DNA from 3 places in the Streptomyces sp. NPDC096310 genome. Region 1 is predicted to be linked to each of the others. Evidence: riboswitches for the same ligand, from Rfam matches in the RefSeq annotation. Region 1 holds a riboswitch; each other region holds the start of a gene.
The links. Region 1 has a riboswitch for S-adenosylmethionine ahead of ACIQ7D_RS36985 (aminotransferase class V-fold PLP-dependent enzyme). Riboswitches for the same ligand answer to the same signal wherever they lie in the genome.
Positions count from the first base shown of each region.

Region 2: it holds a riboswitch for S-adenosylmethionine, as region 1 does, so the genes downstream of both, ACIQ7D_RS19235 (PotD/PotF family extracellular solute-binding protein) here and ACIQ7D_RS36985 (aminotransferase class V-fold PLP-dependent enzyme) in region 1, are expected to answer to the same signal.
Region 3: it holds a riboswitch for S-adenosylmethionine, as region 1 does, so the genes downstream of both, thrC (threonine synthase) here and ACIQ7D_RS36985 (aminotransferase class V-fold PLP-dependent enzyme) in region 1, are expected to answer to the same signal.

Region 1 covers NZ_JBIWFO010000048.1:5,328-14,840, forward strand. Annotated here, with positions in the region: gene ACIQ7D_RS36950 (Ig-like domain-containing protein) at 1-971, shown strand, start outside; gene ACIQ7D_RS36955 (hypothetical protein) at 1,092-1,493, opposite strand; gene ACIQ7D_RS36960 (heme-copper oxidase subunit III) at 1,689-2,309, shown strand; gene ACIQ7D_RS36965 (c-type cytochrome) at 2,393-3,202, shown strand; gene ACIQ7D_RS36970 (Rieske 2Fe-2S domain-containing protein) at 3,199-4,254, shown strand; gene ACIQ7D_RS36975 (cytochrome bc complex cytochrome b subunit) at 4,251-5,891, shown strand; gene trpD (anthranilate phosphoribosyltransferase) at 6,130-7,194, shown strand; SAM riboswitch class IV at 7,329-7,446, shown strand; gene ACIQ7D_RS36985 (aminotransferase class V-fold PLP-dependent enzyme) at 7,677-9,074, shown strand; gene ACIQ7D_RS36990 (Lrp/AsnC family transcriptional regulator) at 9,091-9,372, opposite strand; gene ACIQ7D_RS36995 (rhomboid family intramembrane serine protease) at 9,369-9,513, opposite strand, start outside.
Region 2 covers NZ_JBIWFO010000009.1:72,065-81,577, forward strand. Annotated here, with positions in the region: gene ACIQ7D_RS19230 (beta-galactosidase) at 1-2,166, opposite strand, end outside; SAM riboswitch class IV at 2,390-2,511, shown strand; gene ACIQ7D_RS19235 (PotD/PotF family extracellular solute-binding protein) at 2,690-3,808, shown strand; gene ACIQ7D_RS19240 (ABC transporter ATP-binding protein) at 3,775-5,049, shown strand; gene ACIQ7D_RS19245 (ABC transporter permease) at 5,046-5,924, shown strand; gene ACIQ7D_RS19250 (ABC transporter permease) at 5,917-6,855, shown strand; gene ACIQ7D_RS19255 (hydantoinase/oxoprolinase family protein) at 6,858-8,957, shown strand; gene ACIQ7D_RS19260 (hydantoinase B/oxoprolinase family protein) at 9,001-9,513, shown strand, end outside.
Region 3 covers NZ_JBIWFO010000007.1:173,509-183,021, forward strand. Annotated here, with positions in the region: gene ACIQ7D_RS16985 (trehalose-6-phosphate synthase) at 1-1,062, opposite strand, end outside; gene ACIQ7D_RS16990 (hypothetical protein) at 1,132-1,293, opposite strand; gene ACIQ7D_RS16995 (glucosyl-3-phosphoglycerate synthase) at 1,332-2,288, opposite strand; SAM riboswitch class I at 2,500-2,627, shown strand; gene thrC (threonine synthase) at 2,645-3,937, shown strand; gene ACIQ7D_RS17005 (ubiquitin-like small modifier protein 1) at 3,966-4,241, shown strand; gene ACIQ7D_RS17010 (cold-shock protein) at 4,595-4,798, shown strand; gene groL (chaperonin GroEL) at 5,173-6,798, shown strand; gene ACIQ7D_RS17020 (Uma2 family endonuclease) at 6,943-7,689, opposite strand; gene ACIQ7D_RS17025 (RNA polymerase sigma factor) at 7,699-8,208, shown strand; gene ACIQ7D_RS17030 (hypothetical protein) at 8,208-8,897, shown strand; gene ACIQ7D_RS17035 (hypothetical protein) at 9,001-9,513, opposite strand, start outside.

The DNA.
Region 1 (9,513 bases):
ACGGGATGCGCTGGCACTCCACGGCCCCGCTGGCCGCCGGGGCCCGCTACACCGTCAGGGTCGCCACGGAGAACGAGGAGGGCAAGCCCGGCTCCCGGCGGCTCACCTTCGACACCGCGAAGGCGAAGAAAACCCTGGAGGTCGAGTTCGGTCCCGACGCGGGTACGTACGGTGTCGGCCAGCCGGTCACCGCCAGCCTCAGCGAGCCCGTCAAGTCCAAGGAGGCCAGGGCGGTCATCGAACGCTCCCTGACGGTGCGCTCCACGCCCGCGGCGGACAGCGGCACCTGGCACTGGGTGGACGACGAGACGATGCACTTCCGCCCCAAGGAGTACTGGCCCGCCAACAGCAAGATCACCGTCACCAGCAACCTCGAAGGGGTGAAGATCGGGGACAAGCTGTACGGCGGCGCCACCAAGCCGCTGAAGCTCACCATCGGCGACAGGGTCGAGGCGATCACCGACGCCTCGGCGCACTACATGACGATCTACCGCAACGGTGAGGAGATCAACAGCATCCCGGTCACCACCGGGAAGCCCGGCTTCTCCACCCGCAACGGCATCAAGGTCGTGCTCGGCAAGGAGTACTTCGTACGGATGCGCGGCTCCACCGTGGGCATCGGCGGCGGCGAGGGGTACGACCTGCCGGTCTACTGGGCGACCCGGGTGACCTGGAGCGGTGAGTACGTGCACGCCGCCCCGTGGTCCGTGGGCTCCCAGGGCGCGGCCAACGTCAGCCACGGCTGCACCGGGATGTCCACCGGCAACGCCGCGTGGTTCTTCGAGACCATCAACGAGGGCGACATCGTCCAGGTCATCAACAGCGCCGGTGACTACATGGAGGACTTCGGCAACGGCTACGGCGACTGGAACGTGGACTGGAAGGACTGGCGCAAGGGCAGCGTCCTCCAGGCCGGCCTCAGGGAGGGCAGCTCGCCCTCCGACTCGGCGCGGCTGCGACCGGCGATCTGAGCGGCACGCTCGACCGGCCCGCTCACGGCGCTGAAGGCGCCGGCGGCCGGACGGCGGTCGCGGGGGGCCCTTCGGGACCCCGGGCCCGCCGTCCGGTACGCGGAGGGCTCCTGGCCCGGCTCAGGCCTCCACGGAGAGCCGCGAGCGCAGCAGGGAGGCCAGGGCGTCCGCGAAGCCGACCGGTTCGACCGGGTGCGTCACCGCGGCGTCCGCGCGGCTCCAGGTGGCCAGCCAGGCGTCCTGCGGGCGGCCGATCAGCAGCAGCACGGGCGGGCAGTGGAAGATCTCGTCCTTGATCTGCCGGGAGACGCCCATACCGCCCGCGGGGGCCGTCTCGCCGTCCAGCACACAGACGTCGATCCCGCCGCGGTCCAGGTGTTCGATGACCGCGGGAAGGGTGGCGCACTCCACGAACTCGACCGGTGGGACATCGGCGGCCGGCCGCCGGCCCGCCGCCAGCCTGACCTGCTCGCGGGTGTTCGCGTCGTCGCTGTAGACCAGCACGGTGGCGGTCGGCTGCATTGTTCCTCCGTGACATCGGTGTCTGCGGGGGCTCCAGGGCTCCACGGCCCTGAACCGATGCGCGGATCGTACTCCGTCGGACACCCTGTCAGCACGGGTAAGGACAGCCCTTCGCCGGTCCGTTCGAGCTGGACACAGCCCCTGGACACACCGAACGGCACCCCGGGAGTCAGCGCGGGATAAGCGACCGACATAATGTCGGTCGTGGCGACAGCAACGACAGTAGAAACCGGGCACGCGCACCCGTCGGTCAATCGGCCGAACCTCACCAGTGTCGGAACCATCATTTGGCTGAGTTCCGAGCTGATGTTCTTCGCGGCCCTCTTCGCGATGTACTTCACCCTGCGATCGGTGATGGGCGCTGAGTACTGGAAGGAAATGGCTCATGCCCTGAACGTCCCGTTCTCGACGGCGAACACGACGATCCTGGTGCTCTCCTCCCTCACCTGTCAGCTCGGCGTCTTCGCCGCCGAGCGCGGTGACGTGAAGAAGCTCCGCGCGTGGTTCGTGATCACGTTCGTGATGGGTGCGATCTTCATCGGCGGCCAGGTCCTCGAGTACACCGAGCTGGTCAAGAAGGACGGCATCTCGCTCTCCTCCGACCCGTACGGCTCGGTGTTCTACCTGACCACCGGCTTCCACGGTCTGCACGTGACGGGGGGGCTGATCGCGTTCCTGTTCGTCCTGGGCAGAACGTACGCGGCCAAGAGGTTCACCCACGAGCAGGCAACCGCCGCCATCGTCGTGTCCTATTACTGGCACTTCGTCGATGTCGTCTGGATCGGCCTTTTCGCCACGATCTACTTGATCAAGTAGCGGGGCGCCGCGCCCGACGCGCGCCGCCCTACGCACACAGTCCAGAAGCACCGACGCAGAAGATCCTGACACCGGGGTAATCCGTGAAAAAGCTCTCCGCACGACGACGCCATCCGCTGGCGGCGGTCGTCGTCCTACTCTTCGCGCTGGCGGTCACAGGGGGGCTGTACGCCGCGTTCGCGCCCGCGAGCGAGGCGCAGGCTGAAGATACCGCCCAGTCCCTGGCCATCGAGGAGGGCAAGAAGCTCTACTCGGTCGGCTGCGCAAGCTGCCACGGGACCGGCGGTCAGGGTTCCTCCGACGGCCCGAGCCTGGTCGGCGTCGGCTCCGCCGCCGTGGACTTCCAGGTCGGCACCGGCCGGATGCCGGCCCAGCAGCCCGGCGCGCAGGTACCGAAGAAGAAGGTCATCTACGACCAGAAGCAGATCGACCAGCTCGCCGCGTACGTCGCGTCCCTCGGCGCCGGTCCGATCACGCCGACCGAGAAGCAGTACAGCCCCGACGGTGCCGACATCGGCAAGGGCGGCGATCTGTTCCGTACCAACTGCACCCAGTGCCACAACTTCACCGGTGAGGGTGGTGCGCTGACACACGGTAAGACCGCACCGAGCCTTGAGGGCGTGGATCCGAAGCACATCTACGAGGCCATGCAGACCGGCCCGCAGAACATGCCTTCCTTCCCCGACTCCACGATGCCGGAGCAGCAGAAGAAGGACATCATCGCGTACGTCAAGGCGGTGAACGGGGATGAGACCGTCAGCCCCGGCGGCCTCTCCCTCGGCGGCCTCGGCCCCGTCAGTGAGGGCCTGTTCGCCTGGATCTTCGGACTGGGCGCATTGATCGCCGTTGCCGTCTGGGTCGCGGCCCACACCGCTAAGGCCAAGAAGTCATGAGTAGCCAAGAGAATTCAGTAGACGAGAACCTGCCGAGCGGGCACGACGCCCCGCACGGCGAGGTGGAGCGCGCCGACGATCCCTTCGCGGATCCGGGGCTGCCGGCCCACAAACCGCGGATCCAGGACATCGACGAGCGGGCGGCCAAGCGGTCCGAGCGCACCGTCGCAGGCCTGTTCCTGCTGTCGATGCTGGCGACGGTGGCGTTCATCGCCTCCTTCGTCGCCTTCCCGGTCGACAAGAGCGTCTTCATCTTCCCGTTCGGGCACGTCAGCATCCTGCACTTCTCGCTGGGTGTGACCCTCGGCGTCGCCCTGTTCGCCCTCGGCGCCGGCGCGGTCCACTGGGCCCGCACGCTGATGTCGGACGTGGAGGTCGCCGACGACCGGCATCCGATCGAGGCGCCGCCGGAGGTCAAGGCGAAGGTCCTGGCGGACTTCGCCGACGGCGCGGCCGAGTCGGGCTTCGGACGGCGCAAGCTGATCCGCAACACGATGTTCGGCGCGCTGGCGCTCGTACCGCTCTCCGGTGTCGTGCTGCTGCGCGACCTCGGTCCGCTGCCCGAGAAGAAGCTCCGCACGACGCTGTGGGCCAAGGGCAAGCAGCTCATCAACATGAACACCATGGAGCCGCTGCGTCCCGAGGACGTCATCACGGGCTCGCTGACGTTCGCCATGCCCGAGGGCCTGGACCAGCACAGCGAGGAGTTCCAGAAGGAGATCGCCAAGGCCGCCCTGATGATCGTCCGGATCCAGCCGGACGAGATCAAGGACCCGCGCGAGCTGGACTGGTCCCACCAGGGGATCGTGGCGTTCTCGAAGATCTGCACCCACGTCGGTTGCCCGATCAGCCTGTACGAGCAGCAGACGCACCACGTGCTCTGCCCGTGCCACCAGTCCACCTTCGACCTCTCCGACGGCGCGCGCGTCATCTTCGGGCCCGCCGGTCACGCCCTGCCGCAGCTGCGGATCGGCGTGAACGCGGAGGGCAACCTTGAAGCCCTCGGCGACTTCGCCGAGCCCGTCGGCCCTGCCTTCTGGGAGCGCGGATGAGTACCACGACCACTGCCACGACGGACGACAAGGCCCGCAAAGCGCCCGCGGGTGAGCGGGTCGCCGACTGGGCCGACGGCCGGCTGGGCATCTACGGCCTGGCCAAGGCCAACATGCGCAAGATCTTCCCGGACCACTGGTCCTTCATGCTCGGGGAGATCTGCCTCTACAGCTTCATCATCATCATCCTCACGGGTGTGTATCTGACGCTGTTCTTCCACCCGTCGATGAACGAGGTGGAGTACCACGGCGGTTACGTCCCGCTCCAGGGCGTGATGATGTCGGAGGCGTTCGCCTCCACGCTGGACATCAGCTTCGACGTCCGCGGCGGTCTGCTCATCCGGCAGATCCACCACTGGGCGGCGCTGATCTTCCTCGCCGCCATGATGGTGCACATGATGCGCGTCTTCTTCACGGGCGCCTTCCGCAAGCCGCGCGAGGTCAACTGGCTGTTCGGCTTCCTGCTCTTCGTCCTGGGCATGTTCACCGGGTTCACCGGCTACTCGCTCCCGGACGACCTGCTCTCCGGTACCGGTGTGCGGTTCATGCAGGGCGCGGTCCTCTCGGTGCCGATCGTCGGAACGTACCTGTCGATGTTCCTGTTCGGCGGCGAGTTCCCCGGCGGTGACTTCGTGGCCCGCTTCTACTCGGTCCACATCCTGCTGCTGCCCGGCATCATGCTGGGCCTGGTCGTGGCCCACCTGATCCTGGTCTTCTACCACAAGCACACGCAGTTCGCGGGCCCCGGCAAGACGAACACCAACGTCGTCGGCATGCCCTTCCTGCCGGTCTACATGGCCAAGGCCGGAGGCTTCTTCTTCCTGGTCTTCGGTGTCATCACGATCGTCTCGGCCATCGCCACGATCAACCCGATCTGGGCCCTCGGCCCGTACCGGCCCGACCAGGTCTCCACCGGCGCCCAGCCCGACTGGTACATGGGCTTCTCCGAAGGTCTCATCCGTGTGATGCCCGGCTGGGAGATCAACGTATGGGGACACACCCTTGTCCTGGGTGTCTTCATCCCGCTGATCATCTTCCCGCTGGTCCTGGTCGCGATCGCGGTCTACCCGTTCGTCGAGTCCTGGGTCACCGGTGACAAGCGCGAGCACCACCTCCTGGACCGCCCGCGCAACGTACCGACCCGTACGGCGTTCGGTGTGGCCTGGCTGACCTGGTACTTCATCCTGCTGGTCGGTGGCGGGAACGACCTGTGGGCGACGCACTTCCATCTGTCGATCAACGCGATCACCTGGTTCGTCCGGATCGCCTTCTTCGTCGGACCGGTCATCGCCTTCGTCGTCACCAAGCGGATCTGCCTCGGCCTCCAGCGACGCGATGCCGAGAAGGTGCTGCACGGACGCGAGTCCGGTGTCATCAAGCGGCTGCCGCACGGTGAGTTCGTCGAGGTCCACACCCCGCTGGACCAGGGCGACCTGCACAAGCTGACCGCGCACGAGCAGTACCGTCCCGCCGAGCTCGGCCCCGAGGTCGACGAGAACGGTGTACGCCGTAAGACGTCGCCGGTCGAGCGGCTCCGGGTCAAGCTGAGCAAGGGCTACTACGGCGAGAACAACCAGCTTCCCAAGCCCACCGCGGAGGAGTACAAGGAGATCACCAGCGGCCACGGCCACCACTGATCGCCCGGCCTGACACAGGTCGCCACCACCGAGGGCCCCGGCCCGGTCTCCCCAGGGAGCCGGCCGGGGCCCTCGGCGTATCCCCGGGCGCGGTGGAGAGGCGCGCCGCTCCCCGCGTCCGCAGTACGGGCACCTCTCCACCGGGCCCGGCGTACGCCGATAGGCTTGCGGCCGGGCCGTACGCCGTCTTCGCCGTACGCAGCCCACGCAGCCGTCCCAGACCAACCCAGGAGCGAGCATGAGCGCTGTTACCCCCGTCGGAGGCGACACCGTGGCGGCCCGCACCTGGCCCGGCGTACTCAACCCCCTGCTGCGCGGCGAGAACCTGGGCACCGACGACACCGCGTGGGCCATGGACCGCATCATGAGCGGGGAGGCCACCGACGCGCAGATCGCCGGGTTCGCCGTCGCGCTGCGGGCGAAGGGCGAGACCGTCGAGGAGGTCTCCGGGCTGGTCCGCGCGATGTACGCGCACGCCAACACCATCGAGGTGCCCGGCCGTACGGTCGACATCGTCGGCACCGGCGGCGACCTCGCCAAGACCGTCAACATCTCCACCATGTCGGCGATCGTCGTGGCGGGCACAGGCGCCAAGGTCGTCAAGCACGGCAACCGCGCCTCGTCCTCCGCGAGCGGCGCCTCCGACGTACTGGAGAAGCTCGGCGTCAATCTGGAGCTGACGCCGCGACGGGTCGTGGAGGTCGCGGAGGAGGCGGGCATCACGTTCTGCTTCGCGGTCAAGTTCCACCCGGCGCTGCGGTACGCGGCCAGGGCGCGCAAGGAGCTGGGCGCGCAGACCACGTTCAACATCCTCGGCCCGCTCACCAACCCGGCCAGGGTCAGGTCCCAGGCCGTGGGCGTGGCGGACGCCCGGATGGCGCCCATCGTCGCCGGGGTGCTCGCCGACCGTGGCAACTCGGCGCTGGTCTTCCGCGGCGACGACGGGCTCGACGAGCTGACCACCACCGCGACCTCGCGGGTGTGGTCCGTACGCGAGGGCAAGGTGACCGAGCAGCCCTTCGACCCGCGCGACGTCGGCCTGGAACTGGTCCCGGTGGAGGCGCTGCGGGGCGCGGACGCCTCGTACAACGCCGATGTCGCCCGCCGGCTGCTGGCGGGCCAGGGCGGCCCCGTACGGGAGGCGGTGCTGCTCAACGCGGCGGCGGCGCTGGTGGCGCTGGACCCGACCGGGGACGCGCTGGAGACCCAGCTCGTGGCGGGGATCGCGCGGGCCGCGGAGGCGATCGACTCGGGCGCGGCGCGGGACGCGCTGGCCCGCTGGGTGGCGGCGAGCCACCTCTGACCCACACGCGAACATGCGACGGGGCCGGGACACCTGTCCCGGCCCTCTCGTATATGTGGCGGCCACCGGTGCCTGTCCCGTATCGCGGACAGCGACTTGGGCGGTCCGATCCCCTGTGCCATACTTTCGGCCAAGGTCATGAGTGACAGCGATTAAGGCCCCGGCTCGCTGTCCGGCAACCCTCCGTCCGTGGCGGGGTGCCCCGGGTGAAGACCAGGCCGTGGGCAGCGAGGTCCGCGGCAAGCGCGGACCCCTTGCCACCTTTGGGGTCCTGGTCCTCAAGGGAGCAGTCTCGTGAGCAAGCGAATGCGTTAGGGCTTCAGAGTCCTTCCGGACTCTCACGCCCCTTCTTCAACACACCTCCGCACGGCCCGTTCCGTGCGTCGAGGCATCCCCCGCACGTGGCGCCGCTCCGTCATGGAGTCGTGGAGCCGTGCGGGCCTTGAAGCCGTTCCGACTTTTTCTCGCCGGGAGACAACGCCATGTCCGCACGCCCGAACGCCTCCGCCACCACCGCCGTTGCCGACGACCCCGCCTGCGGAGCGCCGCTCCCGGTGCTCGGCGCCGATGTGACCGTCCCTCTCGTCACCGGCGGCGAGGTGACGTACGCGGCGCTCGACTACGCGGCCAGCGCCCCGGCCCTCCAGCGGGTGTGGGACGACGTCGCCGCGTACGCCCCGTACTACGGCAGTGTCCACCGCGGCGCCGGCTACCTGTCGCAGCTCTCCACGGACCTCTTCGAGAACAGCCGCCGCACGGTCGCCGACTTCCTCGGCTGCCGCACCGGTGACCAGGTCGTCTTCACCCGCTCGACCACCGACTCGCTCAACCTGCTGGCCGCCGCCCTGCCCGCCGGCTGCCAGGTCTTCGTCTTCGAGACCGAGCACCACGCCTCCCTGCTGCCCTGGCGCGACGCGCATGTCACCTACCTCAACGCCCCGCGCACGACGGACGAGGCGGTCGCCACCCTGGAGCGCGCGCTCGCCTCGCGCGATCCGCGGGACCCGGCGCTGGTCTGTGTGACCGGCGCGTCCAATGTGACCGGTGAGCTGTGGCCCGTACGGGAGTTGGCCGCCGCCGCGCACGCCCACGGCGCCCGGATCGTCCTGGACGCCGCGCAGCTCGTACCGCACCACGCGGTGGACATCACGGATCTTGACGTCGACTGGATCGCCTTCTCCGGCCACAAGCTGTACGCGCCGTTCGGTTCCGGGGTGCTCGCGGGCCGCGCCGACTGGCTCCAGGCCGCCGAGCCGTATCTCGCGGGCGGCGGCGCCAGCCGCAAGGTGGCGCGCCGCGCGGACGGCGGGGTGGATGTCGACTGGCACACCACGGCCGCCCGGCACGAGGCCGGTTCGCCCAACGTCATCGGTGTCTACGCGATCGCCGCCGCCTGCAAGGCGCTCACCGAGGCGGGCTTCGACACCCTGGCGGCCCGGGAACAGCGGCTGGTCGCCGAGGTGCGCGCCGGTCTGGCGGCGGTGCCCGAGGTCAAGGTGCTCTCGCTCTTCGGCGACGAGGCGGCCCGGGTGGGCGTCCTGTCCTTCGTGGTCGAGGGGTGGAACAGCTCGCACTTCGCCGCCGCGCTCTCCGCCGAGTACGGCATCGGCGTACGGGACGGTCTGTTCTGCGCCCACCCGCTGGTCAGGACCCTGCTGGGCAGCGACCCGCAGGACCCGGGGGAGTGCGGCGCCCCGGAGGCCGAGCCGGGCGAGCGCTCGCTCAACGCGATCCGGGTCAGCTTCGGCGCGGGGACGCCGGACGAGCACGTGGAGCGCTTCGTACGGGCGGTGCGGGAGCTGGTGAGCGACGGCGCGCGGTGGAACTACCGCACGGAGGACGGCCGCTGCGTCCCGGACCGGGACGGCGCCGGCGCGTAGGTCCACACGAGAGGTCCTACGCGTCGAGTCCGATCGCGAAGGCCGCCTCCAAGTCGTGCTGGGAGTACGTACGGAACGCGACGTGCGTGTCCGTGCCCTCGACGCCCGCGATCTTGCTGATCCGGCCGGGGATCACCTCGGCCAGATCGTCGTGCTTGGCGACCCGGACCATGGCGATCAGGTCGTACGTCCCGGTCACCGAGAAGACCTCGCTGACGCTGTCCAGCGCCGCGATCGACTCCGCGATCTCGGGGATCCGGTCCACGCTGGTCTTGATGAGCACGATCGCGGTGATCACGGTTGACGTTCTCCCTCGGTGGCCGCCGGCTGGACCTTCACTCTAGCGGTACGCCGGTACCGTCCCCAGGCGAGGAGAAAGCCCGCGCCGAACCCCACGAGGTGCGCGAGATAGGCGATGCCGGGGCCGGCTCCGGCGCCA
Region 2 (9,513 bases), on a different contig from region 1:
GGCGACGAGCCGGCCGCCGATGAAGGCGCGGGCCACGTCACCGGTGTACGTGAGTCGCAGCAGCACCTCCCCGCCCTCGTCGAACACCGCGCGAGGGACGGCGATCCGGTGGACCGCCGCCTCCGCGAAGTCGGCGTCCACCGGCGCCGAGGCCCGGTGGTGCGGGCCGCCGTCCCGGGCGGGCGGCGCCACGGCATCGGCGCGTACGCACTCCACGGCGGCGGCCCCGCCCCCGGCCGCCCCCGATGCCGTCCAGGTGGTGAAGACGCCGTCGGCGCGAGGGCCGGAGAGCCCCGTCGTACCGTCCGCGGGGGTACGGAGTCCGGCGGCGGTCGCGGGCGCCAGGGAGAGGGAGACGGTCTCCGCCTCGGTGAGCACGCGCAGTTCGCCGCCGTCGGCCAGCACGGCGTCGTCACAGAGCACCAGCCGCTCCGCACCCCAGATCCGCACCCGCTGGAGCCGGCGCCCCTGCTCCTCGGTGAGGAAGAGCAGCCGGACCGGCCCCTCGGACCCGGCGACCGTCACCACCGCGTCCGTCCCGGGCGCGGGAACCTCCACCACCGTCCGGCCGTCCCGCGTGGCGAGCGCCGTCCCGCCCGACACCACGGACCCCGGCGCCGGCGAGAGCTGCGGGGTGATCCCCGCCGTCGCCGCGAACACCGCGGTCGGCACCCCGTCGATCTCCAGCCGGGCCAACGGCTGCGCGCTCACCCAGTCGAGCCGGACACCGGGCCCCGCCTCGTACCCGAGGGGCCAGACGAAGTGCGCACCGCCCGGCACGGTCACCGGCGTGGCCGGTACCCGGTACGTACCGCCGTCCAGTGCGACATGGAAGCGGACCCCGCGATGGTCGGGGAGGGGTTCGTGGGGCTGATGGTTGTTGACGAAGAGGAAGCCCTCCCCACCGCTGGAGCGCACCGCCCAGCGCAGCGTGGACCGGTCGTCGAGGCCGTCCGGGCCTCCGTCGGGCAGCCGCAGCGGCATGTCCGCGAGCCGCGCCCCCGAGTCCCGGATCAGCAGATGCTGCGCGCGCAGCGCGTGGAACGAGGGGCGCACCTGGCCGTACTCGCCTATCGGCGCCTGGAAGTCGTAGCTGACCGACGGCAGGTCGTTGGGGTAACCGGTGGCGTGGGACTCCTGGTTGGGCAGCGCGAGATCCAGCCGCTGGGAGCAGCCGTGGTACAGGTAGTACCCCTGCCAGACCGAGCCGCTGCCGAGCTTGGCCAGCGCCAGCGCGGAGACATCCTCGGTCCGCACCAGGGGCCGCCGGTGATACGCGACGGCCATACCGGAGCCGAGTTCACAGGTGAGGTACGGATAGCGCCGGTCGTCCGGCACCCCGTGGCTCGCCCGGGTCGCGGGACGCAGATCGGCGCCGATGGCGGGATCGTCCCTGACCGGGGTGAAGAAGTAGTGGCGGCGCATCTCCCGCGCCCACCCGTCGTGCGCCTCCGCCCAGAACGCCTCCGGGTAGCCGCCGTACACCGGCAGCAGGACATCGCGCGGAAGATCGGCGGCGTCCCACCCGGTGGCGGTCCACAGGGGGGCGGCGATCCCCGCGGCCTCCGCGAGGCGGCGCAGCGTCGCGAGGTGCGCGGGCGCGTCGTACAGCTCGTTCTCGATCTGTACGGCGACGACGGGGCCGCCCTCGTCGTACGACAGGCCCCGCAGCTCCCGGCCGATCCGCGCGAAGTACCGCTCGACGAGCGCCAGATAGGCCGGATCGTCCGTGCGCGGGACGCAGCCGGCGCCGTCGAGCCAGTCCGGGAAGCCGCCGCCCCGGCACTCGCCGTGCGACCAGGGGCCGACGCGTACGGCGACGGAGAGGCCGAGGCCGCCGCAGAGCCGGACGAAGCGGCGCAGATCGAGGCCGTCGTCGAAACGGAACGTCCCGCGGCTCTCCTCGTGCTGGTTCCAGAAGAGATACGTGGCCACGGTGTCGATCCCGCCGGCCCGGATCTTCAGCAGCTCCTCGCGCCACTCGGCGGCGGGGTAGCGGCTGAAGTGGAATTCCGCCATCACCGGCAGCCAGGGGACCCCGCCCCGCAGGATCCTGCGGCTGTCGGGGACCAGGGGCGCACGGACCCCGCCGGCGCTGCCCATCGACAGGTGCCCCGACGGTCCGGGGGGTGGAGCGTGCAGGTCATGAGCGTGCAGCGACAACATGACGGACGGCTCCCGCTTCGGCGACGGCTGGGAAGATCGCTTCATCGTCGGCACCGCCCCGGGCCCTGTCAAGGAGTCCTCCTGGGTCGCCGTCCGCCATCGGTGAGCAGCACTTTTGGCCGGTATCGGTCTTACGCGATCCGCCTGCCCTGTGATCCAGGTGTGATGTTCATGTGATCCATCGTGTCTTCAGATCGCCGCCACGGGGTGTTACGTTTCTCGATGTCACGAGTCCCAGCGACAAGCCCCGGCTTGCTGGGCGGCAACCCTCCTTCTGCGGTGGGGTGCCCCGGGTGATGACACGGCTCCACGCGCACACCGATGTGCCGGGAGCAAGCGCGGACCTGTCAGCCAGGTCCAGTACCTGGGACGGGAGCACAGGATGACAGTGGACGCGGTGCCTCACAGAGCGTCGTCACGCTGCCCCGACCAGCGGCCCCCGCTCGACGAGCGGCCGGCGAACCATCACCCACGGGCCGGCGCGCCGTACGACGCCACCCCGCACCGAGGAGCCTCCACCCTCATGAGACCTGCCCTGTCACGCCCTCGCGGGCGACGCTCCCTCCTGGCCCTCGCCTCGGCCGTCACGGTCCTCGCCGCCGTCGCCGGGTGCGGTGTGGACACCGGCGGCTCCGGTGACGGCGGATCCGGCTCCAAGGGGGAGCAGATCACCGTCACCGCGTTCGCCGGCCCCTGGGGTGAGCTGTTCAAGAAGTCCTTCGTCGCACCGTTCGAGAAGGACACCGGCATCAAGGTGAACCTCGTCTACGGCGCCGACTCCGCCTGGCTCACCAAGCTCCGCGCCGCGGGCGGCAAGGACGCGCCGTTCGATGTCGTCGCCCTCACCCCCGGCTCCCTGCACCAGGCCGTCGGCGGCGGTCTCCTCCAGCCGCTCAAGACCGGCGACCTCAAGAACTGGAAGCAGCTCGACCCGGTGCTCACCCAGCAGTCCACGGTCGACGGCGCCTCCTACGGCGTACCGCTGACCACCGGCTCCAACGGGCTGCTGTACCGCACCGACAAGATCAAGCAGGCGCCTCGGGACTGGACCGACATCTTCGACAAGAAGTACTGCGGCCATGTCGCGCTGCCCCCGCTGACCTACAACGCGGGCCTGGAGTTCTTCTCCGCGCTGGTCTCCCAGGACGGCGGCAAGCTCTCCGACCCCGCCGCTGTCGACAAGGCGTTCACGAAGCTCGCCGCGCTCAAGGGCTGCGTCTCGGCGTACCCGGCGGACGCGGGCTCCGTCTCCACCGTCCTGCAGAACGGCGACGCCTGGATCGTGCCCTTCTGGGACGGCCGCGCCTTCGCCATGGCGCAGGAGGGGCAGCCGATCGGCTTCAGCTACCCGGCCTCCGGCGCCGTCGGCGCGCTGACCTCGTACTACGTACCCAAGGGCAGCGCGCACACCAAGGCCGCCTACACCTTCCTGAACTACCTGAGCGCCGCCCAGCACCAGAAGCCCTTCGCCGAGGGCACCTTCTACGGCGCGGGCAACGACACCATCGACTACAGCCCCGGTTTCAAGGACAAGGTCAAGTACGGCGAGGCCGTCTACAAGACCTTCACCTGGGTCGACTACAAGACGGCGACCCCCAAGCTGAACGAATGGCAGCAGCGGTGGAATCAGATCTTCAAGTGACCGGCAACCGGCACGACACCGACGGCGGGACCGCCGCGCACATCGACATCGAGGGCCTGGCCGCCGGGTACGAGGGGCAGCGCATCCTCGACGTCGACCGGCTCTCGATCCGGCGCGGCGAGTTCCTGTCCGTCCTCGGCCCCAGCGGCTGCGGCAAGACGACCCTCCTCAACAGCCTGGCGGGGTTCGTCCGCCCCACCGCCGGCCGGATCACCCTGGACGGCACCGACCTCACCGACGTCCCCACACACCGCCGGGGGCTCGGACTGGTCTTCCAGAACTACGCGCTCTTCCCGCACATGACCGTCGCCGGGAATGTCGCGTACGGACTCAAGGTGCGCCGCACCGAGCGCGCCGAGCGGGACGAACGCGTCGCCGAGGCGCTGCGCCTCGTCGGCCTGGAGGCGTACGCGGACCGCAGGCCCAAGCAGCTCTCCGGCGGCCAGCAGCAGCGGGTCGCCGTGGCCCGCGCGCTGGCCACCCGGCCCGCGGTACTGCTGCTCGACGAGCCGCTGTCCAACCTGGACGCCAAACTGCGCCGCGAGATGCGGGTGGAGCTGCGGGAGCTCCAGCAGCGCCTCGGCATCACCATGGTCTTCGTCACGCACGACCAGGAAGAGGCGATGTCGCTCTCGGACCGGATCGCCGTGATGAACGGCGGCCGGGTCGAACAACTCGGCACCCCCACCGAGGTGTACCGGACGCCCGCGACCCGCTTCGTCGCCGAGTTCATCGGCGCGGCCAACATCCTTCAGGGCACCGGCGCCCTTGACGGAACGCTCCACCTGGGCGGGGCACGGCTGGACTCCGGACTGGCCACGCTGCCCGACGGGGAGCCGGTCACCCTCGCCGTACGCCCGGAACGCGTCACCGTCCGCGCCGCCGAGGCCGGCGGTGACAGCGGCGCCGGTGGGTCGGCCGGGGCCGAGCGCGGCTCCGGGATCGTCGGCTACCGGGCGTTCACCGGGGAGGCGTGGCAGGCACAGATCGTCGTGGCCGAGGGCGTCGCGGTCAACGCCAGGACGGCCGAGGAACCCCCGGCCGTCGGCGCCCGCGTCGCCTTCGGCTGGTCCGCGGCCGATGTCATCGTCCTCGGACCCGCACAGGACGGCGGGGCCGGGGGAGCGGGCGGAACGGCCGGCGGGGGTACCGCCCCGGCCGGCGGGGACGACACTCCGGTCACCGGAGACGCCGCCCCGGCCGCCGGGGACGCCGCCACGAAGGAGGCGACGCCCGGATGAGCGCGCCCGCCGCCCGCGCGCCGCGCCGGCTGCGCGGGCTGCTGCCCGTCACGCCGGTCGTGGTCTTCCTGCTGGCCCTGTTCGTGATCCCGCTCGTGCGCGTCCTCGCGCTCAGCTTCCACCCCTCGGACGCCAACGGCTATCCGCTCGACGGCTACTCGTTCACGCAGTACCACAGGGTCTTCACCGAGGCGTTCTTCTCCGAGTCCCTGTGGCAGAGCCTGCTCACCTCGCTGCTGGTCACGGCCTTGTGCGTGCTGCTCGGCTTCCCCGCCGCGTACGCGCTGGCCCGTGCCCGCAAGGGAGTCGTCCGCACCCTGCTCTTCGTCGCGGTCGTCTCCCCGCTGCTCACCAGCGTGGTCGTCCGCAGCTACGGCTGGGTCGTGCTCTTCTCCGCCAACGGCGTGGTGAACCGGACCCTCGTCGGCCTCGGCATCCTGGACCAGCCCGCGTCCCTGCTGACCAGCTATGCCGTGGTCGTCGTCTCCGTCACCCATGTCCTGCTGCCGTTCGCGATCCTGCCGCTGACGACCGCGCTCGGCGGTATCGACGACAACCTGGCCCGCGCCTCGCGGAGCCTGGGCGCCGGGCCCGTACGCACCTTCTGGAAGGTCACGCTGCCGCTCAGCCTGCCCGGCATCGCGGTGGGCGCCACCGTCGTCTTCCCGCTGGCCATGGGCATCTACATCACCCCGCTGCTGGTCGGCGGCGCCAACCAGCCGCTCGCCGGGCTGCGCGTCTACAGCCAGATCACCAGCGTCTTCGACTACCCGGTGGCGGCGGCGCTCAGCCTCACGCTGCTCCTGCTGACCCTGGTGGGCGTCTCCGCCCTCGGCACCGGATTCCGCTTCTGGGAACGGAGACTCCATGGCTGACCCGGCCGTCGACCCCGCGCACGACCACCCCGCCGCCGACCGGTCCGTGCGGACCGCCGCGAAGAGCGCCGCGCCCACGAAGGGGGGCCCGCCCGCCACGGCAGGACCGCCGTCGCGCAACGGCGCCGGCCGGGGCTCCGTCCTGCTGCGCCGCGCCGGACGGACCGCCGTGGCGCTGCCCGCCGTCGCCGTCTTCCTCTTCCTGCTGGCACCGCTCGCGGTCCTGGCGCTCAGCTCCCTCAACTCCACCAGCTCCCTGAGCTTCCCGCCCAGCGGACTCTCCCTGCGCTGGTACTCCGAGGTGCTGTCCTCCCCGGACTGGCTGGTCTCCTTCCGGCTCAGCGGGGTCCTGGTGCTGCTCGTCGTCCTCACCACCGTGACCATCGGCACGCTCGCCGCCTATGGCCTGGTCCGCGGCGACTTCCCCGGCCGCGGCCTGCTCTCCGGGCTCGCCCTCGCTCCGCTGATGGTCCCCGAGATCATCATCGGTCTCGGCCTGCTCTACTACTTCCAGGGCCTCGGCCTGGTCAACACCCTCCCCGGGCTCTGGCTGGCGCACTCCCTGGTCGCCCTGCCCTTCGTCATCCGTACGGTGATGGTCAGCGCCCAGGCCCTCGACCCGACTCTGGAACGCGCGGCGGCCACGCTCGGCGCCGGGCGGGCCCGTACCTTCCTCACCGTCACCCTGCCGCTGCTGCGCCCCGGCATCCTCGCCGGAGCGGTCTTCGCCGCCGTCACCTCGCTCGGCGAGGTCGCGGTCTCCGCGCTGGTCTCCGGCTCCAACACCACCACCGTGCCGGTCCGTATCTTCTCGGCGGTCCAGTTCCAGCTCGACCCGTCGGTGGCCGCCGTCTCCACGCTCCTGATGCTCGTCAGCGTGCTCGTCCTGGTGGCCGTCGACCGGTTCACCAACTTCTCGGAGGTGCTCTGACCGTGCCCGCTGACCCCACCGCCGCAGCGGGTGGACCCGCCCGCCCCCGCGCCCGCGTCGGCATCGATGTGGGCGGCACGTTCACCGACTTCGTCCTCGCCGTGCCCGGCGACCGAGGCACCCTCCTCCACCACAAGGAGCCCAGCACCCCCGGCGACCCGGCGCGCGCCGTCGCCGACGGACTCGCCGCCGTCCTCGACCGGGCCGGACTGAACCCCGGCGATCTCGCCGCCGTCACCCATGGCACCACCATCGGGCTGAACGCGATCATCCAGCGGCGCGGCGCCCGGATCGCCCTGGTCGTCACCGAGGGCTACCGGGACATCCTGGAGATCGGCCGCAGCCGCATGCCGTCCTCCTTCGACCTGCACGCGGCCAAGGAGGAGCCGCTGGTCCCCCGGGACCGGATCGTCGAGATCCCCGCCCGGCTCGGCCCGGACGGCCGCCCCGTACGTGTCCCCGACGACCGTGAACTCGCCCGGGTCGCCGAGGAACTGCGCGCCACGGACGCCGAGGCCGCCGCCGTACTCGTGCTGCACGGTCACACCGATCCCGCCTTCGAGGCGGAGGTCACCCGCCGGCTCGCCGCGCTCGTCCCCGGGCTGCCGCTCACCTCGTCGGCCGCGATCTGGCCCGAGGTCCGCGAGTTCGAACGCGCCCTCGTCACTTGCCTCAACGTGTACATCCAGCCGCTGATGCGCCGCTATTTCGACCGGCTCGAAGCGCTCCTCGACGGCCTCGGCGTCACCGCGCCCGTCTACATCGCCGCGTCCAACGGCGGCTCGCTCAGCCTGCGTTCGGCCGCCGAGCGCCCCATCGAGACCGTCCTGTCGGGACCGGCCGCCGGCGTCACCGCCGCGACCCGGCTCGGCCGCGCCGCCGGGATCAGCCGGCTCGTCACCTTCGACATGGGCGGCACCAGCAGCGATATCGCCGTCGCCGTGGACGGCGAACCGGAATTCGCCACCCACACCACCATCGGCGGACTCCCGCTGATCCTGCCCGTCGTCGCGGTCAACGCCATCGGCGCGGGCGGCGGTTCGGTCGTACGGGCCGACACGTACGGGGCCCTCAAGGTCGGCCCGTCGAGCGCCGGGGCCGACCCCGGGCCCGTCGCCTACGGCCGCGGCGGCACCCGCCCCACCGTCACCGACTGCTATCTGCACACCGGCGTCATCGACCCCGCCACCTTCCTCGGCGGCCGGATGACCCTCGACGCGCCCGCCGCCGCCCGCGCCCTCGGCCTGGTCGGCGACGAACTCGGATTCGCCACCGCCGACCCCGGCGCCGCGGCCGACCGGGCGGCCGACGGCGCGCTGCGGGTCGCCACCGCGGGCATGGCCGTCGAACTCCAGAAGACCCTCGCCGGACGCGGCCTCGACCCCGCCGAGTTCACCCTCGTCCCGTTCGGCGGCGCGGGCCCCACCCACGCGGCCGTGCTCGCCGAGGAGGTCGGCATCCGCGATATCGTCGTCCCGCCCGCCGCCGCCACCTTCTGCGCGCTCGGCGCGGTCGGCGCCGACCTGCGCCGCGACTTCGCCCGCAGCCTGCGCCGCGACCTTGACGACGCCACCGTCGCCGCGCTCCGCGACATCCTCGCCGGACTGGCGGAACGGGCCCGTACCTGGCTCGCCGAGCAGGGCCCGGCGACCGCGCCGCCCGTCCTCACCCTGGCCGCCGACATGAGCTACACCGGGCAGGCGTACGAGCTGCGCGTGGAGCTGTCCGGCGAGCTGACCCTGGCCGCCCTCACCGAGGCGTTCCACCAGGAACACGAACGGCTCTACGGCTTCCGCGACGCCACCGCCGCCGTCCGGCTCGGCACCGCGCGGCTCGCCATCAGCGCCGCGGGCCCCGACCTCGCCACCGCCCCCGCCGAGGCCGCCGCGGGCGACCCGCCGCCCGCGCGGGCCGGCACCCGTACCGTCCTGCTCGCCGGAGAGCGCGTCACCGCCGACGTCCACCGGCGCGACGGACTGCGCACCGGGAACACCCTCACGGGACCGGCCGTGATCGAGCAGGACGACACCACCGTGCTCGTACCACCGCACTGGTCGGCCACCGTCGACCCGCTGGGCAACCTCCGGCTCCGGCACTCCTGACCACCGCACCGCACGTCACGGCAAGGCAAGGACGCATCCGACCATGAAGCTCGACCCGGTCACCCTGGAGATCATCGGCAACAAACTCGGCGCCCTCACCGAGGAGATGTGCCTCACCCTCCAGCGCACCAGCCGCTCCCTGTACGTCAAGGAGACCGCCGACTTCTGCTGCGCGCTCGCCGGACCCGACGGCGCCTTCACCGCCTACCCGCGCGGCATCGGCGTCTCCGGCTTCGTCGGACTCGACGTCCGTACGGCCGTCGACCACGTGGGCCCGCTGGAACCCGGTGACGTCATCGTCACCAACGACCCGTACACCTCCGGCGGTCTGGCCACCCATCTCACCGACATCCAGCTCATCGAGCCGTACTTCCACGACGGCGAGGTCATCGGCTACGGGTGGGCGTTCATCCACTGCTCCGACATCGGCGGACGCGTCCCCAGCAGCCTGGCCCCCACCAACCACGAGATCTACCAGGAGGGCCTGCGCATACCGCCGGTCAAGCTCCTGCGGGCCGGTGAGCCCAGCCGCGACATCACCGCCCTCCTGAAGGCC
Region 3 (9,513 bases), on a different contig from region 1:
GGCCACATGGACGACGCGCTCGCGCCAGTGCGGATGGTCGAGCAGGAGCTGCCGGTAGGAGAGCAGGCCCCGGACGATGTTCTTGGAGAGCTCCGTACGGTCCACCCGGACGATCGTCCTGCGGTCGGCCCCGTCCGGTGCGACCCCGATCTGCTCGCGCAGGGCCGCCATCCGCTCGGCCACGTCCGGGCGGTGCGCGCGCTCGCGCAGGAAGTCGCCGTCGGCGCCCAGGCCGTGGACCGCGAGATACGTCCGGCCGCCGGAGGGGCCGTTCTCGTGCGCGTACGTGAGATGGCGCCCGCCGTCCCCTGCCGCGTCCTGCGGCCAGTGCGCCGTCAGGCCCCGGTCCGCCAGCACCGAGCGGGCGCACTCCTTGAACGCCTCCGCCCACCGCCAGGTCAGGAAGCCCAGCCGGTCGGCGCCGAGCATGCCCAGCAGCAGCCGCTCCGCGATGTCGTCGGGCAGCAGCCTGAAGTACTCCGCGGGCGCCCACGGCGTGTGCGAGAAGTGCCCGATCCTGAGGTCGGGGCGGAGCGCCCGCAGCATCCCGGGGACGAGCGCCAGGTGATAGTCCTGCACCAGGACCGCCGCGCCCTCGGCCGCCTCCTGCGCCAGCGCCTCGGCGAAGGCGCGGTTGTACGTCTCGTACGCGGCCCACCGCTCACGGAACTCCGGGCCGAAGGACGGCTCCAGCGGGGTCTGGTAGAGCATGTGGTGGACAAACCAGAGGGTCGAGTTGGCGATGTCGTTGTACGCGGCGGCGTACACCTCGGGGTCGATGCCCAGCATCCGTACCCGCTGCCCGCCCGTGTCGGCCGGGTCGAGGCGGCCCTCCGTACGCCGTACGGCCTCCCGGTCGCCCTCGCCGAGCGCCGCGCACACCCAGACGGCGTCTTCTCCGGAGCCGTCGGCCCCGATGGCCGACAGGCCCGACACCAGTCCGCCGCCGCCGCGCCTGGCCTCCAGCGTGCCGTCGTCGCGCCGCGTGTACGAGACGGGGCCGCGGTTGGACGCCACCAGGACGCGGGCCGGCGCGGGGCTGACGGACTGCTCGGTAACCATGTCGCGAAACCTAGCCCGTCGCGGAAACGCTCAAACGTACGGTGCGTGTGACGTCGGGGACGCGTCCGCTCAGTCGCGCCGCCCGCGCGCCGCGGCCAGCGCGACCACCCCGGCGCCCGTCAGCGCGAACGCCATCCCGCCCAGCAGCCACAGCCGCTCGGCCGTCGACCCGGCCTGCGCCAGCACCCGCGTGAACTCCGAAGCCCTCGAAATCGCCAGATTCATGCCCATGGGGCAGCAATGTAGGCAACCGGTGCGATGATCCGACGTTACGCCGCGCGTCCGGCCGTGTACTCCGCGATCTCCCGCATCGGCGGACGTTCCTCCGTGTCCACCGCGTGCGTCCGCGGCGTGAAACCGTCCTCGCCCCGCTCGAACTGCGTGAGCCGCGGCCGTACGAGATGGCCCCGCTGGAGCCGGAGCTGCGCCGTACGGTAGATCGCCGCGGCCATCCGCCCCAGCGCCCGGTCGTCCTGGTGGCGGTGGAGCCTTACCCCCACGTCCACCTGGGCCAGCGCGTCCAGCCCCACCGTGTGCAGCGCGTCCACCAGCAGGCCCAGCTCCACGCCGTACCCCACGGGGAACGGCAGCCGCTCCAGCAGCGCACGGCGCGCCGCGTACTCCCCGCCCAGCGGCTGGACGAAGCCGGCCAGCCTCGGCCAGTGCAGATTGAGCAGCGGGCGCGCCACCAGCTCCGTCACCCGCCCGCCCTGGCCGGCCTCCCCCTCCGTACCACCGCCCAGCGGGCGGTCGTACATCGCCTTCACGAACTGCACCTCCGGCTCGGTGAGCAGCGGGCCCACGATCCCGGAGACGAAATCCGGCGAGAACTCCCGCAGATCCGCGTCCACGAAGCACACGATGTCGCCGCTCGTCACCAGCAGCGACCGCCACAGCACCTCGCCCTTGCCGGGCAGCGCGGGCAGCCGCGGCAGGATCGTGTCCCGGTGCACCACCCGCGCGCCCGCCGCCGCCGCGACCTCGCCCGTACGGTCGGTGGAGCCGGAGTCGATCACCACCAGCTCGTCGACGAGCCGCACCCGCTCCATCAGCTCCCGCCGCACGACGGAGACGATCGCGCCGACCGTCGCCTCCTCGTCCAGCGCCGGCAGGACCACGCTGACCGTGCTGCCGCGCGCCGCTTTCGCCGCCAGGAGCCGGTCGAGCGTACGGTCCCCCGCCGACCAGGAACGCCTGGTCAGCCAGTGCTCCACCTCTTCCAGCACGTTCGGTACTCCCTGCGCGATCCTTGGCCTGTGCGGTCATCCGCGGGCCGGCGCCGGGTCCCCGTGCGCCATGACGTGATCCATCTCGCGGTGCGGACGACTATCTCAACCCTCCACACCTTCGGTTACAGTCTTGAACAACACGAATGACCACCGCATGCCGGGGTCATCACGTGAACAAACGCACCGGACCCAGGCTCCGGCGCCATAGCGCTCATCCAGAGGGACAGAGGGAACGGCCCGTTGAAGTCCCGGCAACCCTCCCGCCGACCGCGAGGTCACGGTGGGGAAGGTGCCAATTCCGTCTCGTGGCGAAGTACGTCGCGAGGAAGATGAGGAGAAAGGGCCTCGCCACCATGGCTGTGCAGACCGTCCGAAGCGGTACGAACGAGACCGTCGACCTCGGCCCCGCCGCCGCACTCTCGTGCCGCGAATGCGGAGAGCGCTTCGACCTCGGCCCCCTCTTCGCCTGCGCGAGCTGTTTCGGGCCGCTCGAAGTCGCGTACGACCTGCCGAGCGGCAGCCCCGAAGAGCTGAAGAAGCGCATCGCCGAAGGCCCGGACAACATCTGGCGGTACGCGCCGCTGCTGCCCGTCCCCGCCGACGTCGCCTCGAAGCCCAGCATCAACCCCGGTTTCACGAAGCTGGTCAAGGCCGACAACCTCGCCCGTGAACTGGGGATCACCGGCTCGCTCCACATCAAGGACGACTCCGGTAACCCGACGCACTCCTTCAAGGACCGCGTCGTCGCCATCGCCGTCGAGGCCGCCCGCGCCTTCGGCTTCACCACCCTCTCCTGCTCCTCCACCGGCAACCTCGCCGGCGCCGTCGGCGCCGCCGCGGCCCGCGCCGGCTTCCGCTCCTGCGTGTTCATCCCGCACGACCTGGAGCAGGGCAAGGTCGTCATGGCCGCGGTGTACGGCGGTGACCTGGTCGGCATCGAGGGCAACTACGACGACGTCAACCGTTTCTGCTCCGAGCTCATCGGCGACCCGCTGGGCGAGGGCTGGGGCTTCGTCAACGTCAACCTGCGGCCGTACTACGGAGAGGGCTCCAAGACCCTCGCGTACGAGATCTGCGAACAGCTCGGCTGGCGGCTGCCGGACCAGATCGTCATCCCGATCGCCTCGGGGTCGCAGCTCACGAAGATCGACAAGGGGCTCCAGGAGCTGATCAAGCTCGGCCTCGTCGAGGACCGCCCCTACAAGATCTTCGGCGCCCAGGCCGAGGGCTGCTCGCCGGTCTCCACCGCCTTCAAGGCCGGGCACGACGTCGTACGGCCGCAGAAGCCGGACACCATCGCCAAGTCCCTGGCGATCGGCAACCCCGCCGACGGCCCGTACGTCCTGGACATCGCCCGGCGCACCGGCGGCGCGGTGGAGGACGTCGACGACGCGCAGATCGTCGACGCGATCAAGCTGCTGGCGCGCACCGAGGGCATCTTCGCGGAGACCGCGGGCGGGGTGACGGTCGGCGTGACGAAGAAGCTCATCGAGGCGGGCGTGCTCGACCCGTCCCTCACCACCGTCGTCCTCAACACCGGTGACGGGCTCAAGACGCTGGACGCCGTGGCGCCGACGACCGGCCCGACGGCGACGATCCGCCCGAGCCTCGACGCGTTCCGCGCCGCGGGCCTCGCCACGAGCTGACCACCGACACCGAGAAAGGCTTCCCACGATGAGCGTCAAGGTCCGTATCCCCACCATCCTCCGCACCTACACCGGTGGCCAGGCCGAGGTTCCGGCGGAGGGCGCCACCCTCTCCGAGGTCATCCAGTCGCTGGAGACGAACCACCCGGGCATCGCCGGCCGCGTCCTGGACGACCAGGGCAAGCTGCGCCGCTTCGTCAACGTGTACGTGAACGACGACGACGTCCGTTTTGAGCAGGGTCTGGAGACCGCCACCCCGGCGGGCGCGGGCATCTCGATCATTCCGGCGGTCGCCGGGGGCTGACGCGCTCGGTAACGGACACGGTCCCCTCCGCGAGAGAAGCGGAGGGGACCGTTCTACATGGTTGAGCACGGTAGAGTGTGGGAACGCCCCGCCGTCGCCCGCTCCGTACGCGAGCGAGAACGCGACAAGATGAGGGTAAAGTCCTGGAGCCTTTTGCGGCGTATGTACGCTTTGCCCGGCCCGACTTGTCCCGGAACGCAGTGGATTCAGCACTATGCGTGTTCGGCCACGCCCAGAATTCTCGTCCGATTGACCTGTTGCAGAGGGCAGTTGGGCAGATACATTCAGCCGCGGTCGACGCGTTCCGGCGCGAAGTGTGGCCCCGTGCAAGGGCCAGTAATAGGGGAGTTGGCATGGCTCAGGGCACCGTCAAGTGGTTCAACGCGGAGAAGGGCTACGGCTTCATCGCGGTCGACGGTGGTGCGGATGTATTCGTCCACTACAGCGCGATCCAGATGGACGGTTACCGCACCCTTGAAGAAGGTCAGCGAGTGGAGTTCGAGATCTCGCAGGGCCAGAAGGGTCCGCAGGCGGACATGGTCAAGCTCGCCGTCTGATCCCGGCGCGATCGGCCACCGACGCACTCAGGTACTCGGTACGGATTCCGCATCGCACTCACGCATGAGGGGCCCGCATCCCGGACAGGGATGCGGGCCCCTCATGCGTGAGCCCTCGGCGACGCCCCGCGGGCGACGAGCCGGAGGCGCTTGCACTCTCGGGGGTCGAGTGCTAATTATTGCGTTAGCACTCTGCAAGTGAGAGTGACAACTTGGGACCGGGTCGGTGAGGCCCGAAGAGCCGGCGGGGCAAGGAACCGCCGACTCTCAGGCCGTCCGTCGCGGGCGCCAGCGCGGTCCGGAGAAATCCTTCCCCAAGCTCTCAACTGCGTTCGAGCAGGGGAGACCCCATACGTCCGGGAGGACCACTTCACATGGCCAAGATCATCGCGTTCGACGAGGAGGCACGGCGCGGTCTCGAGCGCGGGATGAACCAGCTCGCCGACGCCGTCAAGGTCACCCTTGGTCCCAAGGGCCGCAACGTCGTCCTCGAGAAGAAGTGGGGCGCCCCCACGATCACCAACGATGGTGTGTCCATCGCCAAGGAGATCGAGCTCGAGGACCCGTACGAGAAGATCGGCGCCGAGCTGGTCAAGGAAGTCGCCAAGAAGACGGACGACGTCGCCGGTGACGGTACGACCACCGCGACCGTCCTCGCCCAGGCGCTCGTCCGTGAGGGCCTGCGCAACGTGGCGGCCGGCGCCAACCCGATGGCCCTCAAGCGCGGCATCGAGAAGGCCGTCGAGGCCGTCTCCGGCGCCCTGCTGGAGCAGGCCAAGGACGTGGAGACCAAGGAGCAGATCGCTTCGACGGCCTCCATCTCCGCCGCCGACACCCAGATCGGCGAGCTCATCGCCGAGGCGATGGACAAGGTCGGCAAGGAAGGCGTCATCACCGTCGAGGAGTCGCAGACCTTCGGTCTGGAGCTTGAGCTCACCGAGGGCATGCGCTTCGACAAGGGCTACATCTCGGCGTACTTCGCCACGGACATGGAGCGTATGGAGGCGTCGCTCGACGACCCGTACATCCTGATCGCCAACTCCAAGATCGGCAGTGTGAAGGACCTCCTTCCCCTGCTGGAGAAGGTCATCCAGTCCGGCAAGCCGCTGCTGATCATCGCCGAGGACGTCGAGGGCGAGGCCCTGTCGACCCTGGTCGTCAACAAGCTCAAGGGCACCTTCAAGTCCGTCGCCGTCAAGGCCCCGGGCTTCGGTGACCGCCGCAAGGCGATGCTGAACGACATCGCCATCCTCACCGGCGGCACGGTCATCTCCGAGGAGGTCGGCCTCAAGCTGGAGAACGCCGGTCTCGACCTGCTCGGCCGCGCCCGCAACGTCGTCATCACCAAGGACGAGACGACCATCGTCGACGGTGGCGGCGACAGCGACCAGGTCGCGGGCCGGGTCAGCCAGATCCGTGCCGAGATCGAGAACAGCGACTCGGACTACGACCGCGAGAAGCTCCAGGAGCGCCTGGCGAAGCTGGCCGGCGGCGTGGCCGTCATCAAGGCCGGTGCCGCGACCGAGGTCGAGCTCAAGGAGCGCAAGCACCGCATCGAGGACGCGGTGCGCAACGCCAAGGCCGCCGTCGAGGAGGGCATCGTCGCCGGTGGTGGCGTGGCTCTGCTCCAGGCTTCCTCGGTCTTCGAGAAGCTTGAGCTGACGGGCGACGAGGCGACCGGCGCGCAGGCCGTCAAGCTCGCGCTGGAGGCTCCGCTCAAGCAGATCGCCGTCAACGGTGGTCTTGAGGGCGGCGTCGTCGTGGAGAAGGTCCGCAACCTGACGGTCGGTCACGGCCTGAACGCCGCGACCGGCGAGTACGTCGACATGATCGCCGAGGGCATCATCGACCCGGCGAAGGTCACGCGCTCCGCTCTCCAGAACGCCGCGTCCATCGCCGCGCTGTTCCTCACCACCGAGGCCGTCATCGCCGACAAGCCGGAGAAGGCCGGCGCGGCCCCGGCCGGCGGCGGCATGCCGGGCGGTGACATGGACTTCTGATCGACCTGAGGCCGCCCGGACGCCCGCCGCGTCCCGTCGGCCGGTTGATCGACCGTCCTGAACGGGGGCGGCACCCCTTCTTCGAGCTTCGGCTCGGGAAGGGGTGCCGCCCCCGGGCTTTTTCCGGGCGTACGTCAACGGACGTCAGCGGGTGTAGTCCTTGAGCTTCTCGGTCTCCAGGGTGATGCCCACGGGAGCGGGGAGCTTGACCGTCTCTCCGTACCGGTATGTGTGACGGCTCATGTACGCGCCCTGCCGCGGGTCCGTGTAGACCACCAGTTCTTCGGCATCCCGGTCGATGAGCAGATAGAGGGGGATGCCGGCACCGGCGTAACCGTCACGCTTCTCCCTGCGATCGCGGCGCGCGGTGTCGCGATCGTGAGAAGTGACCTCCAAGGTCATGAGGACACCGTCGGTCGGAGCCCACTCGCCCTGTCCCGCGAAGTGGTCGAGTGGCGTCAGGGCGCCGTCCGGACGGGCGGCCGAAGTCCTCGGCGGTACGGGGCTGTTGACCGGCGGTCGAACGCCTGTCGTAGCCGGTGGGCGCCATCGGGTGAGATGCGGTGGAAGCGGGCGGGGCGGCGTGCGGCGGGCACCGCTCGGCACTAGGCTGGCTGACAGCCATGGAGATCCGGCGCTCCTTCTGAAGAATTTGCCGTTGATCTGGTGGTCAGGCCCTCGCGATGGTGCTCGTAACACCGGCGGGGGCCGTTCCACGTTCTGAGGGCACGCTGAAGCGTCGCCACTCTCTGTAGCAGACCGAACACAAACGGTCATCAGGTCATCAGGGTTGAAGTGACGGGAGGGGGCCCACCACCCGATCCTTGAAAAAACCGCTCCGATCTCAATTCTTGAGCTTCGGGCCGTAAGGATGCGCCGGGCCCATGACATCTATGGGGTGTGGAGACCTTGAAGACCGGGAGCGACCGGGACCGCGCCGCGCGGTTCACCGCCTTGTACATCCGTGACCACCCGCGGGTGTCCGCCTTCGTGCACCGGAGGTCGGGGGACCGGGCGGCGGCCGAGGAGCTGACCGCCGAGGTCTTCCGTACGGCCTGGGAGCGCATGACGGACGGCCAGGAGGTCGGCACGGGCTGGCTGTTCGGCACCGCGCGGAATCTGCTGAACAACCACTACCGCTCGATGGAGCGGCTGACGGAGCTGCACCGGCGGATCGGCGACGAGTTGGGCCGTACGCCCGCCTCCGGCCCGCACGAAGCCGTTCTCGACGCGCTCGACCGGCTGCCGTCCCACCACCGCGAGGTGCTGCTGCTCAGCTACTGGGACGGGCTGAGCGCCGCCGAGACCGGTCAGGCGCTGGGTTGTTCGGCGCCTGCCGTGTGGGTCCGGCTGCACCGGGCCCGCAAAGCGTTCCGTGATGTGTACGACCTGCCCGAGGAGTCAGTGTGATGCGCGTGAAGTCGATGATCCGGAACGCCAATCCGGTACCCGCCCCGGATCCCGGGGAGCTGTCACCGCGTGCGGCGGCCGAACTGGCCGCCCTGGTGGGGCCCGTGGACGAGGGCGCGCGGCCGGTCCGTACGGTGGCTGCCCGCCGGTCGCCCCGGCGCGGCTTCCTGACGACCGTCGTCGCGTGCGGGGCCGCCGCCGTCATCGGCGGCGCCACCCTCTTCCTGCTCCCGGACGATGCGGCGGGCCCCGGCGAGGGCCCGGGCGCCGGACCGGGTGGCGGAGCCGTCGCCGACGAGCCGTACTTCGGGACCACCGCCCGGTTGGAAGGCGTCGCGACCGTGATCGTACGGGCGAAGCTCGGCGCCGGGCGGGAGGAGAACGCCGACGACATCAGGACGACCGTCGCGACGGCGGACGTGGTGGCGACCGCCAAGGGCGAGACCCCGGGCGACTCGATCGAGGTCTCGTACACCACCCCGGGCTCCGGGCCCGAGACGGCCGGGCTCACGGCGGGCAAGGAGTACGTCCTGCTGCTGGAGGAGAGCGGCGACGGGGGGTACGTCCTGGTGAACACCACGCAGGGCTGGTACGGCGTGGGCGGCGACGGCCGGCGGGCGGTCGCCGGGAACGACAACGACGTGGCCCTGAGCCCCGGGGTCCTCAAGGCGCTCCGGCTCGCGGAGTAGAGCGGTGGGGAGTGGGGCGGTGGAACAACGGCGGGGTGTCACGGAGGGCATTGTCCTCCGTGACACCCCACCCGGGTTCGGCTCCGGTGCGGTACGTGACCGTCTACCTGGCGCTGAGCCGCCGCGTCCGGTCGGCGAGCCGGCTGACCGTGCCCGCGTGGTCGAAGCCGCCGCCCGAAACGGCCTTGACCGCACCGCCGGACCCCACGGTGTAGAGCGCCTGCTCCGGGTTGAGCAGGTCGTACGGGTTGGCGGTGCCGTTGTCGGCGAGCATCAGTACGTACTCGGTGCCGCCCCCGGCGAGCGTCGTGGTGTCCCGCTCCTTGTACGTGACGCCCTTGTACGTACCGCCGAGCTGGCTGACCTCGACGGTGTCCCCGACTGCGGCGTCCCCGGCGAGCACCTGGGAGACCTTCACCGTGGAGACGGTGACGACCACCGGGTCGGCCTCCGCCTCGGCCTCGGCCCGCGCGATCTCCTTCGGGGAGAGACCCGCCTGCGGGTTGGTGGCCGGGTCGCCGCCCGCCGATGTCTCGGGCAGCATGGGCTCGACCCGGGAGCCGACCACGGTGCCCTTGACGACGAGGTCGGACTCCTCGATGACCGCGTCGAGCGA